DNA from 3 places in the Brachymonas moutaii (nom. illeg.) genome. Region 2 is predicted to be linked to each of the others. Evidence: predicted binding sites of a transcription regulator. Region 2 holds the regulator's gene; each other region holds the start of a gene.
The links. The regulator FNR, encoded in region 2, switches genes on or off when oxygen is low (the NO sensors DNR and NnrR bind a similar motif). The targets are predictions, from matches to a motif close to TTGATNNNNATCAA.
Positions count from the first base shown of each region.

Region 1: a site for FNR is predicted at 2,824-2,837, ahead of ubiM (5-demethoxyubiquinol-8 5-hydroxylase UbiM). Genes of this name have one in related genera too.
Region 3: a site for FNR is predicted at 2,058-2,071, ahead of ACP2WS_RS02580 (bacteriohemerythrin). Genes of this name have one in related genera too.

Region 1 covers NZ_JBNGEN010000002.1:33,135-39,556, reverse strand. Annotated here, with positions in the region: gene rpoD (RNA polymerase sigma factor RpoD) at 1-935, opposite strand, end outside; gene ubiM (5-demethoxyubiquinol-8 5-hydroxylase UbiM) at 1,571-2,788, opposite strand; gene ACP2WS_RS03875 (branched-chain amino acid ABC transporter substrate-binding protein) at 3,506-4,687, shown strand; gene ACP2WS_RS03870 (hypothetical protein) at 4,991-5,548, opposite strand; gene ACP2WS_RS03865 (GlsB/YeaQ/YmgE family stress response membrane protein) at 5,636-5,884, opposite strand; gene ACP2WS_RS03860 (ABC-F family ATP-binding cassette domain-containing protein) at 5,971-6,422, opposite strand, start outside.
Region 2 covers NZ_JBNGEN010000005.1:129,492-135,913, forward strand. Annotated here, with positions in the region: gene ccoP (cytochrome-c oxidase, cbb3-type subunit III) at 1-653, shown strand, start outside; gene ccoG (cytochrome c oxidase accessory protein CcoG) at 799-2,262, shown strand; gene ACP2WS_RS07585 (nitrogen fixation protein FixH) at 2,328-2,615, shown strand; gene fnr (fumarate/nitrate reduction transcriptional regulator Fnr) at 2,752-3,489, opposite strand; gene hemN (oxygen-independent coproporphyrinogen III oxidase) at 3,823-5,220, shown strand; gene ACP2WS_RS07600 (sulfite exporter TauE/SafE family protein) at 5,231-5,929, shown strand; gene ACP2WS_RS07605 (sulfite exporter TauE/SafE family protein) at 6,027-6,422, opposite strand, start outside.
Region 3 covers NZ_JBNGEN010000001.1:576,074-582,495, forward strand. Annotated here, with positions in the region: gene ACP2WS_RS02575 (malonyl-CoA decarboxylase) at 148-1,644, shown strand; gene ACP2WS_RS02580 (bacteriohemerythrin) at 2,187-2,645, shown strand; gene adk (adenylate kinase) at 3,158-3,814, shown strand; gene ACP2WS_RS02590 (undecaprenyl-diphosphate phosphatase) at 3,957-4,805, shown strand; gene ACP2WS_RS02595 (asparaginase domain-containing protein) at 4,847-5,884, opposite strand; gene lexA (transcriptional repressor LexA) at 6,000-6,422, shown strand, end outside.

The DNA of each region.
Region 1 (6,422 bases), on a different contig from region 2:
TCGATGGTTGCGGGAGAGCCGGAGATGGCCTCCATCATGTCCATGAGACCGCCTTCGATGCGCTTGGCAATCTCGATCTCACCCTCGCGGGTCAGCAGCTCTACCGTGCCCATTTCGCGCATGTACATGCGCACCGGGTCGGTGGTGCGGCCAAATTCGTTGTCGACGTTCGACAGAGCGGCCTCGGCTTCTTCCTCGGCTTCTTCCTCGGTCGTGGCCGACCCGCTGGTATTGGCGAGCAGCAGGGTCTCGGCATCGGGGGTCTGTTCGTAGACGGCCACGCCCATGTCACCCAGCATCGAGACGACCACTTCGAGCGTTTCGCTGTCGACGAGCTTGTCGGGCAGGTGGTCGGAGATTTCCGCATTGGTGAGGTAGCCGCGGGTCTTGCCGAGCTTGATGAGCTCCTTGAGGCGCTGGCGGCGGGTGGAGACTTCCTCTTCGGACAGGATGGTCTCGTCAAGGCCGAACTCCTTCATGAGAGCGCGTTCCTTGGCCTTGGACAGCTTCATGCGCAGCGGCTTGACCTTTTCGGGCACGGCCGCAGCTGTCGGCGCGGCAGCGGGAGCCTCTTCCTCTTCCGCATGGTCGTCGGACAGGTCGGCGTCGATGTCGGAAAAGTCCTCGTCCTCTTCGGAGGCTGCCTTGCGGCCCTTCTTGGCCGTGGTCTTGGAGGCTGCGGCCTTGCGTGGAGCCTTGGCGGCGGTCTTGGTGGCGGTCTTGGTGGTCCGCGTCTTGGTAGCCTTGGCCGGCGTGTCGGTATCAGGTGTGGCTGCAGCCGCCTCGGTTTCGGTGGCTACCTTGGCTGCGGTCGTGCGGGACTTGCGGGCGGTGGTGGCCTTGGCAGGCTGATCTTCGGTTTCCGGGCTGGCCTTGGCCGCCTTGACGCGGAAGATGCGGGGTGCGGGAGTGGAGGAGCTGGTCGTCGAGGACATGGTTTTTGTTTTGCTGCCACGCGCTGTCTTGGCAACGGTGGGGGAGTCTTCGGGAGGAGTCGTCACGCTCTCGGGCGAGGCATCGGCGATCTTGTCGCCTGCGGCTTTTCTGCTGCGGGTCTTCACGACCGGAGTTCCTGGCTCAGCGGCGGGAGATTTGCGGGTCTTTTTGACCTTGGCTTCAACAGACGGAGAAGAAACGGATGAATCCGCGGTGCTGTCTTTTTTGGAGGTTGCCATGACTATCCCTTCCACACATCAGTTCGGAACGGGGCAGATACCCGTGTACGTGCCTTGCCACATGGGGGCGTGGGCGCCGATTTCCAGATGGAGAAAAATTGGAGGAGCGGACAGGAGAGGCCGGAAGGGCACATCAGGCTGTCCATGCCGAGGACCTGCAGGGCCTGCAGGCCGGTGAGACAAGTGGGATGGGCGAACATTTGGGATACAGCCCTTGCGAAGGTGGCCGGAACGGAGATGGTGTTCGCGGATGGCCGGGATCGGAGGTACTGCTGTCGCGCTTGTCTGCAAGCTGACAATTATACCCTTCCCTGCCCATCTGCCGACAAAACAGGCAGGGGCAGAGGAAGGAGGGGGTGTGTATGGATGGGCGGCGAACCACCCAGGACTGCGCCTCAGTGCAGGCCGGTGAGCTGTGCGGCAATGGCGCGGCGGAACGGGGTGATGCGCTGCCCCAGGCGGAGCATGCCGTCTCTCACCAGCCGGGCCACGGGGTGCTCGAAGGTATAGAGCTTCACGATCGCCTGTGTGGCCAGATACAGCGGGCGAGTGGACAGCATGTGGGTGCGTTCATAGCGCGCAAGCAGCGCGGGGTGGCCGATGTCCCGTCCCTGGGCATGTGCCTGGATCAGGGCCTGGCTCAGGGTTTCGATGCCCAGCAGCCCAAAGTTGAATCCATGGGCGGTGACTGGATGCATGCCCACTGCTGCATCGCCGATGCAGGCAAAGCGTTGCGCCACCAGATGGCGTGGATAGACGCCGACCAGAGGATAGGCATGGCGTGTGCTTGTGAGAGTCATGGCACCCAGCCGGCCCGCAAAGCGGCGTGTCATGTCGGAGTTGAAGACGTTGTCCTCCATGTCGAGCACGCCATCCATGTCGCGGCTGGGCAGCGTCAGCACCACCGAGGACCGGTGCATGCCGGTGACGGGATCGTCGTTCATGGGCAGCAGCGCCAGAGTCTGACCGTAGTCGAACCATTCCCAGGCGACGTGCTCGTGCGCGCGCTCGTGTGTCATGTTGCACACCAGCATGGTTCGCCCGAAATCGTGCATATCGGCGGCAATGCCCATGGCACGGCGCGTCTGGGAGAAGCGGCTGTCTGCGGCAATCAGAAGACGGGAACGGAGGACGCGCCCATCCTCGCAGGTGACCTCGGCGTGGGTATCGTTCGAGCGTACCCTCGAGATGCGGCATTCGCAGAAGAGCTCGATGTCGTGATGGGCCTCGATGGCATGCTGAACCGTGTCCCAGGCAGCCTGCCGGATCAGATGGTTGGAGACCAGCCATCCCAGTTCGCTGCGCGAGGACAGCTCGTGTCCGATGACCATTGCAAAGGGGTGACTGCCGTTGAGCACCTGGGCATCGCGCAAAGCCGAAAAGGCGGTGGGTTCCAGTTCCTCGATGCGCTGCCACAGCCCCCATTCCTGCATGGCGTGGGCTGAGCGCTGGGTGAGGGCAATCTCGCGGCCATCGAAGGCAGGATGCGCCACGGCCGACTGCGGCTGCTGTTCGAGCACTCCGATGTGAAGTCCCTGTCCGGAAAGGGCTCGGGCCAGGGTCAGGCCGGCAGGGCCGGCGCCCACGATCAGGATGTCGAAGTCTTGGGTCATGGCAGGCAGTCTAGCGACTTGCCCGGGCGGAGTGCTTGATGCCGGTCAATCGCACAGCCGCCTATCGGGCCTCTCTCCGCCGGAGGCGGTGGCACATTTATGGTGCACGGCGTTGCGTGAGGGGCGCGGCCATGGCGCAGGGCGGTCTGGGTGGGCCTTGATGTCTGTAGGTGCAACCCATGCGGACGTGAGGTCATGGGGGTCATGCAAAGGTGCAACTTATCGCTTCGGCGCGGTCGGTGGACAGATGAATGGAGGTTCAGACGGGGCAGGGGGCAGTGACGGCATTCCCAAGCCGTTGCCGGGGGATGGCAGGCAAGGGGGCGTTGCAAGAAGACCCATGCGGGGAGAGGTATGGAGGACGGATGCGGGTTTTTACCGAGTCCGGTCATGGGGGAATGGCGCATTCGTTCCGTATCATTGCCTTTTGATGGTGCGTGTCGGGGTCGGGCATGGCGGTGGGATTGCAGGGTTGCACCAGTCTGGTGTGACTGGCCGAAAAGAGGCCGGATGTCTCGGGCTTCTGCACGAGGACATGTCCATGCAAAAGCATCGCCGATGGCCTGTGACATGCCACGAAATGTTCAATTTCGACGAGTGGCTGGAAGTCTGTACGGCGAATCGAAAGAATTGGCCCGGTTTGTGCTTGTAACGGCACGCATAGTTTCTTGCGGTGGGTTTCAAAGCCCGTTTTTGTCTATCGATGGAGAGTAAAACATGCAATTCAAACTGCGTATGAGCGTGGTCGCTACCATGGTGCTGGCTTCCATGCTGGCTTCCTGCGGCAAGAAGGATCAGACGGCCTCTTCGTCTGCTTCCGGTGACGCTGGGGCTGCTCCCGGTGAGCTGGTCGTGAAGATCGCCTCCGTGGCGCCCATGTCCGGCAGCCAGGCCCACTATGGCAAGGACAACGCCAACGGCGTGCAGATGGCCGTCGATGAAGCCAACAAGCAGGGCGTGACCATCGGGGGCAAGAAGGTGCACTTTGTGGCCGTGCTCGAAGACGATGCTGCCGACCCCAAGCAGGGTACGGCCGTGGCACAGAAGCTCTGTGATGCCAAGGTGGCCGGCGTCGTCGGTCACCTGAACTCCGGCACCACGATCCCCGCATCCAAGATCTACAACGACTGTGGCCTGCCCATGGTCACCGGTGCTGCCACCAACCCTGCGCTGACCAAGCCCGGGTACAAGAATGTCTTCCGGATCATCGCCAACGACAACGTGCTCGGCGCTGCGCTGGCCGATGAAGCCAAGAAGCTCGGCCTCAAGCGCGTGGCTGTGATCGACGACCGCACGGCCTATGGCCAGGGCATCGCCGAGATCTTCACGCAGACGGCCAAGAAGAATGGCATGGAAGTGGTGAGCACCCAGTTCACCAACGACAAGGCGACCGACTTCATGGCCATCCTGACGGCCGTGAAGGCCCAGACTCCCGATGCCGTCTTCTACGGCGGCATGGATGCACAAGCCGGCCCGATGCTGCGCCAGATGGCCCAGCTGGGTCTGGACAAGGCCAAGTTCTTCGGTGGTGACGGCATCTGCACGAACGAGCTGGTCAAGCTCTCCGGTGGTGCCAAGCCGCTGGGCAACGTGATCTGCGGCGTGGGTGGAGCATCGCTTACCAAGATGAAGGGCGGAGCCGAGTGGCGCAAGAGCTATGACGCCAAGTTCCCCAACCAGTTCCAGGTCTACAGCCCGTACACCTACGACGCCACCATGCTGCTGATCGACGCCATGAAGAAGGCCGATTCCGTCGATCCCAAGGTCTACCTGCCCAAGCTGGCTGCCGAAGACTATCAAGGCGTGACGGGCAAGATCACCTTCGACGACAAGGGTGAAGTCAAGGACGCAGCCACCACGCTGTTCCACTACCCCGACAACAAGAAGCAGGAACTGTAATTTCCTGTCGGCCGGCCATGGCGTGCCCGAGGCATGTCATGGCGCCAGGCCCATAGGGCTTGCAGCCTGTTGATCTGATGAGGAGCCTGAGCCCGGCAGCGACCGGACTCAGGCTCTTTTTTTGCCTTGGGAGTGCCGGGCATGCAGGAAGATGAGACTGAGGTCGGCAAGCGCTGGAGAGACCATCCCTGCGTGTCTGCCCGTACACGGCAGAGTGGAGCCAGCGGATAGGCCGGCCATGGTGAGGCGGCGCGAGGTACAGGCCACACCCTTGTGCGGATGCAGGGCCTGGACCATCGTCGCTCAGGAGTGCGTTTTGTGGGGGGCCGAGGCGGCTGGCTTGCTGACGGACGGAGGAAGGGGGCGACAGTCGGCCGGCAGGCTGGACTGGGTGCGATCGATGCTCCGGAGCATGAAAATGCCGTCGTAATCCACGGCCTGGCCGTCGGTGGCCTTGCCTTCGTCACTGGCATGGAGCTCGACATAGATGGGCTGGTAGGCTTCTCCGGCCTTGTCGGCCCTGTCGATGGCAAGGTCTTCGAGGCGGCCGAGCAGTTCGTCCGGGCCGTCGAGCCAGTAGGTTCGGTCCGAGTTGCAGGGGGTGAAGGTTTCGACCTCGGGGCCCCACACGAAAAGTCCGCGATAGGCCACGGAAGGCCCCGATGCCGGTGCGGCAGGCAGGGGGGGCAGTGGGGCAGAGGAACTGTTCTGGGCGTCTGCATCTGCAGCCGCCACGGCAGAGGCGGCCGACATGGCCGCACTGGCATCGGACGAGGAGTCGGCTGCAGAGTGGCAGCCCGTGGCGCTCATCAGCCAGCAGGCGGTGCCCAGGCTGGCCAGCAGGGCGGGCAGATATCTCATGGGAAGGACCTGTGGAACAAAGAAGGGGGCCCGTCAAGGCCCCCTTGCAGCATGCCTGTATCCCTGCTGTGGCAGGGACGGCGAGGCTTATTTCTTGGCAATCATGCCATAGATGGCCAGAACCGCCATGGCCCCGATGACAGAGGCGATCCAGCCAGCCACTTCACCGGATTTGTACCAGCCGATGCTGGCTCCCACGAAATTGGCCAGGGCCGCGCCCACAATGCCCAGAATCGTGGTCATGACCCAGCCCATGGAGTCGCTGCCCGGCTTGATGGCACGTGCAATGAGGCCGACGATGAATCCGACGATGATGGTGGAAAGAATGGACCACATGGACAGGCTCCTTGGGAACGAAGGGATGAGTGAAGCTTTGTTATGGTAGGTGCAAATGCCGTGAGGGAGACCGGCGAATGTGTGACTTATCGTGCGTGAGCGCCTGCTTCCTGCACCAGGGCTTCCAGTGCGGCGGAGACATCGAGCCATTCGAGCTCGGCTTCTTCGAGCGCGTCGGTCACCTGCTTGAGTTCCCGTCCTGTGTCTGCGATCTGATCAGGGGGCATGGGTTCGCACAGCCGGGCCTCCAGCGTGGTTTTTTGGGCACCCAGCGTTTCGAGGCGTGCGTCGAGCTGCTGCTGCCGCTTGGCCAGGGGGCGTTTCTTTTCGAGAAACTGCTGGCGCAGGGCGGCCTGCTGCCGGCGCAGCTCGGCTCCGCTGGCTGCCGGGGAGGCGACGGGGCTGTCTGCCAGTGGGGGGCTGTCTGCTGCCGGTGACTCCGAGGCACGTGCCGTCTGCAGGGCTTCGCGCTTCTGGCGGGCCATGTCGATGAGGTGGCGCTGGTAGTCGTCGAGATCGCCCTCGAAGGGCGCCACCG
Region 2 (6,422 bases):
CGTTCAAGGGCATTCTGGGCTGGACTTCCCATGGGCAGTACAACACCGAAATGGCCAAGGGCGATGCGCAGGTGGCACCTCTGTTCGCCAAGTACGCCAACATGCCCGTCGAGGAGATTGCCAAGGATCCCAAGGCCGTGGGCATGGGACAGCGTCTGTTCCTGAACAACTGTGCGCAGTGCCATGGTTCCAATGCCAAGGGCGGCAACGGCTTCCCGGATCTGTCCGACAATGACTGGCTGTGGGGCGGCAAGCCCGACACCATCATCCAGACGATCACCAACGGACGTCATGGCCAGATGCCTCCCATGATCGGAGCCATCGGTGGCAAGCCGGATGATGCCAAGGCAGTGGCCAACTACGTGCTGAGCCTGTCCGGTCAGCCGCACGATGCAGCTCTGGCTGCGGTGGGCAAGCCCAAGTTCGCGGCCTGCGCAGCCTGCCACGGTGCAGATGGCAAGGGCAACCAGGCCCTGGGCGCACCCAACCTCACGGACAACGTGTGGCTGATGGGCGTGCCGAGCGAGGAAGGCATCGTCAAGCAGATCACCAACGGCAAGGTCAACATCATGCCGGCCTGGGGCAAGCGCTTCTCGCCCGAGCAGATCCGCTTGCTGGCATCGTATGTCTGGAGCCTTTCCAACAACAAGTGATCTTCTGCGCCCTCGTGGCGCTCCAAGCTGATCTTCTTACCGCCATGAACTTGATGCAAGTCATGGCGGTTTTTCTTTTGTGAAACAATAGACGCTATCATATTCATGCAAGTGAAAGTCTGATTTGTAATAAAAGGTCACGCGTATGTCTCAAGAAACGCCCGAACACGACTCGGGCTCGCATTCCGAGCCCAAAGCGACTCCCAAGAAGGTCATTCCGATCGATGCAGCGCCCGCGACGACGTCGCTGTTTGCTGCGGCCAAGACCATCCATCCCCGCACGGTTTCCGGCATCTTCCAGACCTGGCGCTGGATCTTCGTCGGATTGACGCAGCTGGTGTTCTACGGACTGCCCTGGCTGGAATGGAGTGGCCGACAGGCGATACTCTTCGATCTGGAGGCACGCAAGTTCTATATCTTCGGATTGGTTCTGTATCCGCAGGATTTCATCTACCTCACCGGCATTCTGGTGATTTCGGCCCTGTCGCTGTTCCTCTTCACCGCCGTGGCGGGGCGGCTGTGGTGCGGGTATTCCTGCCCGCAGACCGTCTACACCGAGATCTTCCTCTGGGTGGAAGCCAAGATGGAAGGGGATCGCAGCGCGCGCATTCGCCTCGACAAGAGCCCCTGGAATCTCGAAAAAATCTGGCGGCGCGGCGGCAAGCATGTGATCTGGCTGCTCATCGCCCTGTGGACGGGGTTGACGCTCGTGGGGTATTTTTCGCCCATCCGTGATCTGGTGAGCAACTTTGCACAGTGGCATCTGGGCAACTGGGAGACCTTCTGGATCTTCTTCTATGGCTTTGCCACCTACGGCAACGCTGGCTACATGCGCGAGCAGGTGTGCAAGTACATGTGCCCGTATGCCCGCTTCCAGAGCGCGATGTTCGATGCCGACACGCTGATCGTGACCTACGACGACAAGCGGGGCGAGCCGCGCGGTCCGCGCTCCAAGAAGGTGGATCGTTCCGAAGTGGCGCTGGGCGACTGCATCGACTGCACCATGTGTGTGCAGGTCTGCCCGACTGGCATCGACATTCGCAATGGGCTGCAGTACGAATGCATCGGCTGTGGTGCCTGCGTGGATGCCTGCGATGAGGTCATGGACAAGATGAACTACCCGCACGGGCTCATCAAGTACTCCACAGAAAATGCCATGAAGAATGGCTGGACCAAGAGCGACATCATCCACCGCGTCATGCGGCCCCGGATTCTGGTGTACACCGGCATTCTGATGCTGATCGCCACGGCGCTCGTCGTGAGCCTCTCGATGCGTTCTCCCATGAAGGTCGACATCATTCGCGACCGGGGAGTCATGTCCCGTATCGTGGCTGGCAACAAGATCGAGAACACCTATCTGGTGCGCATCATGAACACGACCGAGAATGCGCAGACCTACAACATTTCTGTCGAGGGAGTGACGGGGGCGGAAGTGGTCGAGGGCTCGACCGTGACCATCGGTCCCGCTCAGGTGGAGCAGAAGGCCGTGAGCGTGCGGGTGCCCTACGGCACGCTGGAACCAGGATCGCATGCGATCAACTTCCAGATCGAGCAGGCTGGCACCGATGTCTCGGTGACCGAAAAGGGCGCTTTCTCTGTACCCAAGTAAGTTCGTGCGATATAGTGAGAGCCCTGCGGTTCGAGGGCTCTCGCCTTCGCAAAGGAGTTGTACGCATGGAAGCAAATACCACACTGCCGGGCCTGTCCAAGGCCCATCCCGAGGACGGGCGTCCCTGGTGGAAATACCCCGTGGTCTGGATGGTCGTGGGGGGGCCTCTGTCGGTGGTACTGGCCTGTCTCGTGACCTGGTATTTCATCATGCAGGCCCCCGAGCAGGTTCTGACGCGATCGGAAGATGAGCCCAACACCGATCAGATGGTACGTGCAAAGGGGGTGAACTATGCTCCTGCCGAAAAGGCGCGCAACCATGCAGCCACTGGGGTTCCGGTGGATGACCACTGACGGGGCAGAGGTTGCCCTGTCTGCTCCATGACAGCAGCCGGCCTTAAGCCGGCTGTCCTGTTTCTGGAGCAGGGATCTGCCAGGGGATCGGAGTGGCGAGAGTGTGCAGGCGCCGTCTGGTGCAGGGACGTTGCGCTCAGTCTTCCGTGTGCGTGTGCTGGTTGACCAGACGCTGCAGGGCCTCGATGTCGAGAATGCGGACGTGGCGCTGCCTGACCTCGACGATGCCTTCCTCTGCAAAGCGGGAGAACATGCGGCTCACGGTTTCGAGCTTGAGTCCCAGGTAGCTCCCGATCTCCTCGCGCGTCATGCGCAGGATGATCTCGGACTGGGAGAACCCCCGTGCATGCATGCGCTGCACCAGGTTGAGCAGGAAGGCTGCCAGACGTTCCTCGGCCCGCATGCTGCCGAGCAGCAGCATCACGCCATGGTCGCGCACGATTTCGCGGCTCATGATCTTGTGGAGATGGCTCTGCAGGGCCGGGACCTGGCGGGCCAGGGCTTCAAACCGCTCGAATGGCATGACACACACTTCGGCGTCTTCGAGGGCTATGGCATTGCAGGTATGGGCATCCTGCACGATGCCATCAAGGCCGATGATCTCGCCGGCCATCTGGAAGCCAGTGACCTGGTCGCGTCCATCCTGGGTGGTGATGGTCGTCTTGAACACCCCCGTGCGCACGGCAAAGAGGGCGGCAAAGGTTTCTCCGGCATTGAAGAGTGCCTGCCCCCGCTTGATCTTGCGCCGTGTGGCTACCACGTCGTCGATGTACTCCAGCTCGGAGGGCGTCAGTCCCATGGGCATGCACAGTTCACGCAGATTGCAGTTCGAGCAGGCTACCTTGTAGCCTTGGGCCAGCGAATGGGTGGGCATGGTGGAAAAGCGAGGGACAGAAGAAAGAACGCTGCCCCGATGGGGATTGGGTTGCACACAGGTGAGAACCATTATCGCATGGGGCAACTTGCCGTTGATGCAAGTCAATGTGGTCCTGCGGGAGGATGGGCACATTAGAGAGATGAAAAGTCCTGCAGCCGAAAGGGGATGTATGTCCCCGAGGCCATGTCCATTTCTGCGGCCTGGAGCGGCAGGAGCAAGGGGCATGCACGCAGCAGAGGCCGGAATCCGCAGGGCATGGCCATGCGCCGTCATGGTCGCATGGGAGAGAACTGCCGGGAGCCGGGTCGACGATCTTACAATGCACGGAACATGAGCAGTCAGGCACTTTCCCACATCACCCCCGAATTGCTGGCACGGTATGACATTGCCGGTCCACGCTACACCTCTTACCCCACGGCCGACCGTTTTGTCGAAGCCTTTGGCGAGAACGACTATGTGGCAGCGCTCGAGCAGCGCAGCAATGGCCGCGCGGGGCAGGTGCTCCCGCTGTCGCTGTACGTGCATGTGCCGTTCTGTGAGTCGCTGTGTTACTACTGCGCCTGCAACAAGATCATCACCAAGCACCATGAGCGGGGTGCCGAGTATCTGCGCTATCTGCAGCGCGAGATCGATCTGCATGTGGGACGGCTGGGACGCGGACAGACGGTGTCGCAGCTGCACTTTGGAGGCGGCACGCCCACTTTCCTGAACGACGCCGAGCTCACGGAGCTCATGGGCATGATCCGGGGCGCATTCACGCTGGTGCCGGGCGGTGAGTATTCGATCGAGGTGGATCCCCGCACGGTCGACGAAACGCGACTGCGCACGCTGGCTCGGCTCGGTTTCAACCGACTGAGCTTCGGGGTACAGGACTTCGACCCCGAGGTGCAGAAGGCGGTGCACCGCATTCAGCCGGCATCGCAGGTGTTCGCGCTCGTCGAGGCTGCCCGCAAGATCGGGTTTGAATCGGTGAATGTGGATCTGATCTATGGCCTGCCGCAGCAGACGGCTGCATCCTTTGCGCGCACGCTGGAGCAGGTGTGCACGCTGCGGCCCGACCGCATCGCACTCTATGCCTACGCGCATCTGCCGGAGCGCTTCAAGCCCCAGCGGCGCATCGACGCCTATACGCTGCCCAGTGGCGGCGAGAAGATCCAGATGCTGTCGCAGTCGCTGCAGGCCTTCAGCCAGGCGGGCTATGTGTATGTGGGCATGGATCACTTTGCCCTGCCGGATGACGCGCTTGCAGTGTCCAAGCGTCAGGGCAGCCTGCATCGCAATTTCCAGGGCTACAGCACGCAGCCTGACTGCGACCTCATCGGGCTGGGGGTGTCGGCCATCGGGCGCATCGGTTCGACCTACAGCCAGAATGCCAAGACACTAGAGGAGTACTACGACTGTCTGGATCGTGGGCATTTCCCCGTGGTGCGCGGGCTGGCGCTGACGCGCGACGACCTGATCCGCCGCACGGTGATCATGGCCATCATGTGTCAGGGAGAGGTGGAGTACGAAACCATCAATCTCGCATACATGATCGATTTCCGTCAGTATTTCGCCCGCGAGCTGGAAGATCTGAAACGGCTGCAGGGAGAAGGGATGGTCGAGGTGGATGCACAGCGTCTGCAGGTGACGGATCAGGGCTGGTATTTCGTTCGCGGCGTGGCCATGGTGTTCGACAAGTACCTGCAGGCCAATCTGTCGCGCACGCGGTTTTCCAAGATCATCTGACGGCGTGTCGATGCAGCTCTCGCTTGCCGCCACGGCATTTCTGATGGGGCTGGCCGGAGGGCCACACTGCATTGCCATGTGCGGTGCGGCCTGCGCCGGGATCGGTCATGCGGCTGGGCCGGTTCGCGGACGCCAGACGCTGGCCATGGGCCTGTTCCAGGTAGGAAGGGTGATCGGCTACGGCGCGCTGGGCGCAGTCGCGGCCGCCTCGATGCAGGGGCTGGGATGGATGACCGTGCACAGTGCAGCCCTGCGTCCGTTCTGGAGCATGCTGCACGTGGCAGCCCTGCTGCTGGGGCTGGTGCTGCTGGTGCAGGGGAGGCAACCGCTGTGGCTGGATCGCTCCGCACGCAGGGTGTGGGAGCGTCTCAAGCGGCTTCAGCAGCGTCGTGGACTGGCAGGGCCCGTGCTGATCGGCATGATGTGGGCCCTGCTGCCCTGTGGCCTGCTGTATTCGGCGCTCATGGTGGCAGCCCTGACCGGCGAGGTCTGGCAGGGGGCTGCCGTGATGGTGCTGTTTGTGCTGGGAACCAGCGTGTCGCTGATGGCAGGGCCCTGGCTGCTGCTGCGGGTGCCTCACCTTGGTGGCACGCAGGGTCAGTGGGGCATCCGGCTGGCGGGTCTGGCGCTGGCTGTCACTGCGGGGGTGGCGCTGTGGATGGGGCTCATGCATCAGCAGGCCCCGTGGTGTGCCACTCCGGCACTCTAGTGGCGCAAACCGGATCTTCTGCATCGCGCCAGTCCGAGGCTGCGGGCGCGATGGCATGGAGCGCTCTCGGTGTAGAGCGCCACGTGCGGTTCGGACGTCAGATCTGTATCCCGAGCGTGCGCAGCCCTTCGCGGGTCATGCTGGCCGCGAGCACGATGAGCAGGCAGGCAAAGATGCGCTTGAGGGCCTTGACGGGCAGCGCATGGGCCGTGCGTGCCCCCACCGGAGCCATGAGCACGCTGCAGCTGGCGACGGCCAGCACGGCCGGAATCCAGACATAGCCCAGCGAGTAGGGGGGGCGCCCGGCCACCTGCCAGCCACTGACGATGTATCCCACCACGTTGAAGACTGCAATGGGAAAGCCGAGTGCAGCGCTGGTGGCTACTGCGTTGTGGATGGGCACGTTGCACCAGGTCATGAAGGGCACGCTGATGAAGCCGCCACCAGCCCCGAGCAGGCCGGAGAGAAAACCGATCATGCCGCCCGCAGCAGC
Region 3 (6,422 bases), on a different contig from region 2:
CACTTCCGTCTGCAGCCTTCGCCCCGCCCCCTGTCAGATTGAGGAAATCGGAGTAGGCTATAAAAACCGTGCGGTGTATCCCCGCGAGACACCGTGCCCAGGGTTCCGGCACCGTCCTCGGCCCGTCAGACACAAGGAGAGCACCTCATGGCCCCCACCACCGACCGTCCTTCCGGCACATCCCTCGGCAAGCAGCTCGAACGTCTGCTCCCATCGGCACTGTCCTCGATCGGCATGGCAGGGCTCGTCAATGCGCGTCGGCTCGATCCTTCCGTCCCGGACACTACCGTGCCTTCCCGCTCCACACAGGAGCGTCTCGACAGCTACCTGCGGCAAGACCCCGAAGCGCTCACCCCGCGCAGCCTGCGCAAGGTACTGACCGATCTGCAGGCCATCGTCGACACACGGGTCAGCGAAGTCGAGGGCGTCCGCAAGGCGGACCCCTTTGTCTCCTGGTACCATCAGGCCAGTCCCGAAGCACGTGCAGATGCCTGGCGGCTGATGACCGAGCAATTCGCCCCCGACCCCCAACAGGTCCGCCAGGCCAGAGAAGCCTACGATGCCGCCCTCGGCACCCCCGAGGAAGCACAGGCCGAAATCCGTCTGCGCAAAGCCTTTCATTCCCCCCGCACCCGGCTGCTCCAGCGCATAGCGGCCTCCCGGGATGGCATGCGCTTCCTGCTCGACCTGCGCACCGAGGTGCTGGCTGCACTCCGGCGCGAACCGACCCTTGTGCCGCTCGACGCCGAGCTCGAAGCCCTGTTCACCAGCTGGTTCGACATCGGTTTTCTGGAACTGCGCACCATCAGCTGGGACTCTCCCGCCTCGCTCATCGAGAAACTCATCCGCTACGAGGCCGTGCACGACATCGTGAGCTGGGAGGATGCCAAGAACCGCCTCGACAGGGACCGGCGCTGCTTTGCCTTCTTTCACCCCCGCCTGCCCGACGAGCCCCTCATCTTTGTCGAGGTGGCCCTCACACGTGCCATTTCCGACAGCATGGTGCCGCTGCTCGACATCCATGCAGGCCCCGTCGACCTGCAGAAGGCCAACACCGCCATCTTCTACTCCATCAGCAACACCCAGACCGGGCTGCGTGGTGTGGGGTTTGGCGATTCGCTCATCAAGCGCGTCGTGGAAGCCCTGCAGCACGAGCTGCCCCAGATCAGGCGCTTCTCCACCCTTTCCCCCATTCCAGGCCTGCGCAAGTGGCTCGACCGCAACGCTGCGCATGTGGCCCAATCCCTGACGCCCAAGACCCTGCAACAGCTGCGCAAGCAGCACCCCGAGCTTCCTGCCGATACCTGGCAGGATCAGTGGCCTGCCCTGCTGACCCTGCACGCCTCCCGCGATGAGGAAGACATGCTCCAGCAGCTCCTGCGCAAGGCTGCCGCCATGTACCTCACCGGCATCGGCAAGGACGGGCGTCCACTCGATGCCGTGGCCCGCTTTCACCTGGGCAACGGTGCGCGTGTCGAGCACATCCACTGGGACGCCGACCCTTCGCCCAAGGGAGAGAAACAGTCCTACGGTCTGATGGTCAATTACCTCTACAACCTCGATCGTCTGGACCGCAATCGCGAAAGACTGGCCCAAGGTAAGGTCGCCACCTCGCGCGAAGTGGGTGCCCTGGCTGCCCTGTGATGGCTTGAATCACGGCATTTTCCCGGGACGGTGAGGAAATCCGTCCCGGCCCATCGGCCGCACACCATGGGGATGAGAAAGCCGATGCATTCCCGACAAAATCACTTTCCCATTCGATGGCTCCCGAAAACCGGGAAATTCGATGGCGTCGGCCCGTGGCGTCCGGCACTCCGCAGGTTCACTCCACATGAACCTGGCATGCCGTCAACGCCCTGCACTTTTTGCCCGTTCGATCTGCTCCTGCAGAGCTGGCAAGGAATGCTCTCTACAGAGCCAGACAGACGCTGGGGCACTCCTTTGTCATTCACCCGCGATAATAAACAGGCATTAATTCAGAATGTTATGGATCGACCATTATTTTAATTTTTATTAAAATATATGGATTACAAAAAAACCTATAAACTCACACTCACTTGATGCGTATCAAAAATCGCAGGAAGTGATCCTGATTCAATCTTTCCACATTTTTGATTCACTGCTTCAGTGCGGCATGCCCATATGCCGCAACCTTTGCACACACTCAACCACAGGGAGCAAACGGCATGGCCCGTATCGAATGGACACCCGAACTCGACACCGGCATTGATGTGATCGACGACCAGCACCGCCGCATCGTCGAATACATCAACGATCTCTACGATGCCAAGATGCGCAACGACCGCGAAGCCATGGCCGAAGTGATCGACAACGTGATCGACTACACCCTCTCGCATTTCGGCTTCGAGGAAGTCATGATGCAGGACGCTGGCTACGAATTCCTCAACGCCCACAAGCGCGTGCACGAGATGTTCGTGCAGCGCGTGGCTGGTCTGGCCCAGCGCTTCAAGGATGGGGAAGACGTCGGCGCCGAACTGCATGCCCTGCTCTCGCGCTGGCTCATCAACCACATCCTCAAGGAAGACCACCACTACGTCCCTGCCGTCAAGGCCATGACCGAGCGCAACTCCCATCAGGAACAGGCCAAGCGCAAGGGCTGGATCTCCCGCTTCTTCGGAGGCTGATGCTTCTGCTCGGGTCTGCCGCGACCAGGTCGCATGGTTCCGGCTCCCGTCACCGATCGAGACAAGGCAGCACTCCGTATGACTGGCTGCTGCCGCGTTCCTGGCGCCCCTCCCGAAGGGGCGCCTCGTTTTCAGCTGGTGCAGCAGTATGGAGCTGAGCTTCAGCACACCCGCGCTGTCCCACAGCGGTGCGCCCTGCTGCCCACAGGGTGCGCACCGCAGTCCCCCATCGAACAGGCTTTGCAACACCCGCTGGAACCTGCAGGAACGCCTCTTCATCCTAGGGAAAACGCGCAATTTTTCCGCAAGCGCAGAGTCAGCGCAGACTGTAACCAGCGTGGTATTCTTGGCGGCTATGGTCTACAGCCCGGCTCCCTCTGGGATCTGGCAGCGCACTGGCCTCCGAACATGCCCGGCAATACAGGCAGCATCCGTCCTTGCTGCGACACCCGCCTGCCCTCCGCCGATGAGCTCCGGTTTCCGTTTTTAGTCTTCAGTTCAAAGGATTTTTCATGAAGTTGATTCTTCTTGGCGCTCCCGGCGCCGGAAAGGGCACCCAGGCCCAGTTCATCACGCAGAAGTACGGCATTCCGCAAATTTCCACGGGCGACATGCTGCGCGCCGCTGTCAAGGCAGGCACCCCGCTGGGACAGGAAGCCAAGAAGGTCATGGATGCCGGTCAGCTCGTGAGCGACGACCTGATCATCAACCTCGTCAAGGATCGCATCGCCCAGGAAGACTGTGCCAATGGCTTCCTCTTCGACGGTTTTCCGCGCACCATCCCGCAGGCCCAGGCACTCAAGGATGCCGGCGTCAAGCTCGACCACGTGCTGGAAATCGATGTTCCCTTCGAGGCCATCATCGAGCGCATGAGCGGTCGCCGCAGCCATCCGGCCAGCGGACGCACCTACCACGTCACCTTCAACCCGCCCAAGGTCGAAGGGGTCGACGACGTGACCGGCGAGCCTCTGGTGCAGCGCGACGACGACAAGGAAGAAACCGTGCGCAAGCGCCTCGACGTGTACAGCCAGCAGACCCGTCCGCTGGTCGACTACTACAGTCAATGGGCTGTCGAGGAGCCGGAACAGGCGCCCAGGTACCATTCCATCAGCGGCATCGGCGCGGTCGATGAAATCACCGCCCGGGTGCTTCAGGCACTCGAAGGCTGAGCTATCATCCTTCGCGCATCGCCCCCCGCACCCCTGTCTTCCGAGCCCGGCCCTGCCGGGCTTTTCGCTTTTCAGGAGCGGTCAAAGGGACCAGGGGCGATGAATTCCCAGAGTTTTTCTCTTTTCCCCTCTCTCACTTTCCATGAATCTCCTGCACATTTTCATCCTGGCTCTGGTCCAGGGACTGGCCGAGCTGCTGCCTGTCTCCAGCTCGGCCCATGTCGTCATGGCCGAAAAATGGCTGGGACTTGACCCCACCGCCCCCGAAATGACCATGCTCTTGGTCATGCTTCACACGGGCACCATGTTCGCTGTCATCGTGTATTTCTGGCGGCACTGGCAGGAAGCCTATTTCTCGTCCGCCGAGGCGTTCAAGCGCAATGCCTGGCAGCTTCTGCTTGCCACGGCTGCCACCGGCGTGGTGGGCCTGACCCTGCTGGAGATCATCAAGCACGTGTTCATGGCCGGAGCACCTTCCTTCGAGATCGAGCAGCTCTTCGGCAACCGGATCATCATTGCCTCGGCCCTGGCCGCTGCAGGCATTCTGATTCTGGTGAGTTCCGGACTCCAGCGTCGGGCCACGCAGCATGGCCAGCCGATGACCACGCGCGCGGCCCTGTGGACCGGTGCGGTACAGGGCCTGTGTCTGCCGTTTCGCGGCTTCTCCCGATCGGGTGCCACCATTTCCACCAGCATGGCACTGGGCGTGTCGCGCCCGGTAGCAGAAGCCTTCAGCTTCGCCCTGGCAGTGATTCTCACACCTGCGGTCATCGTCAAGGAAGGCTATCGGCTGGTGCACGCCCATGCCTTGTCATCGAGTGCAGGTGGCCTGAGTCACCTGCTGATGCCGGGTCTGGTGGGCATGGTCCTCAGCTTTCTGGCCGGCCTGCTGGCCCTGCGCTGGCTCTCTGGCTGGCTGGAGCACGGGCGCTGGCATCTGTTCGGGCTGTACTGTCTGGCGTTTTCCGGCGTGGTCTGGGTTGCAGGCTGATCCGGCACCCTGCATCGTCCATCGCTGCGAAAGCGGCGCTCTCACACCTCGCTGCGCCGCCCCATCAGCTCCAGCAGCAGAGCGATGCGGGCCTTGAGGGGAGGCAGGGCGTCGGGACACAGCGGAATGGATTCCTCGCTGGCACGCACGTCTCCCCGGACGGTGGCTGAAACGGCCCGCCCCTGCATGCAGCGCGTGGTGCGCCAGATCACGGGCGTGTCCTGCCTTGCTGCTGCTCCACGGACCACTTCTTCCAGAGCGCGATGCACGGTGGCATTGCCCGTGCCCACCACCACCACCCCCTCAACCCCTGCTGCCACCAGTGCATGCAGCGCGCGGCCGGTCTGCCCTGCATGGCTGCCCAGCAGCTCCACCCAGGGCCATGCACGCGGCGGCGTCTGCTGCAGGCACTGCCACAGCCCTGCCACCGACTGCGGGTCGAGGGGGAGTCTTTCAGCCAGCGGGCGTGGGGCGCGCAGCCAGCGCAGCCGGCCCTCCTCCACATAGGCCACACAGCCTGCATCCCCTCCCGAGAATGCATCGAGCCGATAGGGTTCGACCTTCTGCACATCACGGGCATCGAATACCTTGCCGGCACAGACAGCCAGCACGCCCTGTGCCTGCGGATCCCGCGCCACACTCAGGGCATCGGCCAGATTCTGGGGCCCGTCCGGTGAACGGGCCGTGGCAGGGCGCATGGCACAGGCCAGAACCACGGGCTTGTGGCGCCAGACGGCCGCCCCGGGAGCGCACCCCAGCACGCGCCACAGAAAGTAGGCGGTTTCCTCAAGCGTATCCGTGCCGTGGGTGATGACCACAGCCCGTACGTCAGGCCTCTCCAGCCAGCGCACGCAGGCCATGGCCAGCGCCTGCCACGTGCCGTAATCCATGTCCTTGCTGTCGAGCTGGGCGATCTGCTCTGTCTGCAGGGTATCGCCATCAAGCACTTCCTCGATGCCGGGTATGCGCAGCAACTCGGTCACCGGCCGCTGGCCGGCACGGTAGCCCACCCCGTCATCCGGCCGGCTGGCTTCTCCCGCGATGGTGCCGCCTGTTGCCAATACCCCAATCGTTGCCATTTTTTCCGCCCTCTGCTTGCCAAGCCCAAAAAGCTGGTTAAAAATACAGTCACTGGATATGCAAACAGTATCCGCCCCGCATCCCGCGCCGTCCTTTGAAGGAGCCAGTGTAATCATGAACAACACCGTCAAGCTCACCGCCCGGCAGCAGCAGATCCTGGAGCTGATCCAGCACGCCATTGTCCATACCGGCGCGCCGCCCACCCGGGCCGAAATCGCTGCCGAGCTGGGATTCAAGTCGGCCAATGCGGCCGAGGAGCACCTGCAGGCACTCGCGCGCAAGGGAGTCATCGAGCTCGTCAGCGGCACATCCCGGGGCATCCGCCTCAAGCAGACGGCTATGGCAGAGCGTTCTGCACTGCAGGCCACCTTCGACGAATTCTCCCAGCTGGCCCTGCCTCTCATCGGGCGCGTGGCGGCCGGCTCTCCCCTGCTGGCGCAGGAACATGTGGACACCACCTACCATGTGGCGCCCTCGCTGTTTGCCTCGCGGCCCGACTATCTGCTCAAGGTGCGTGGCATGTCCATGCGCGACATC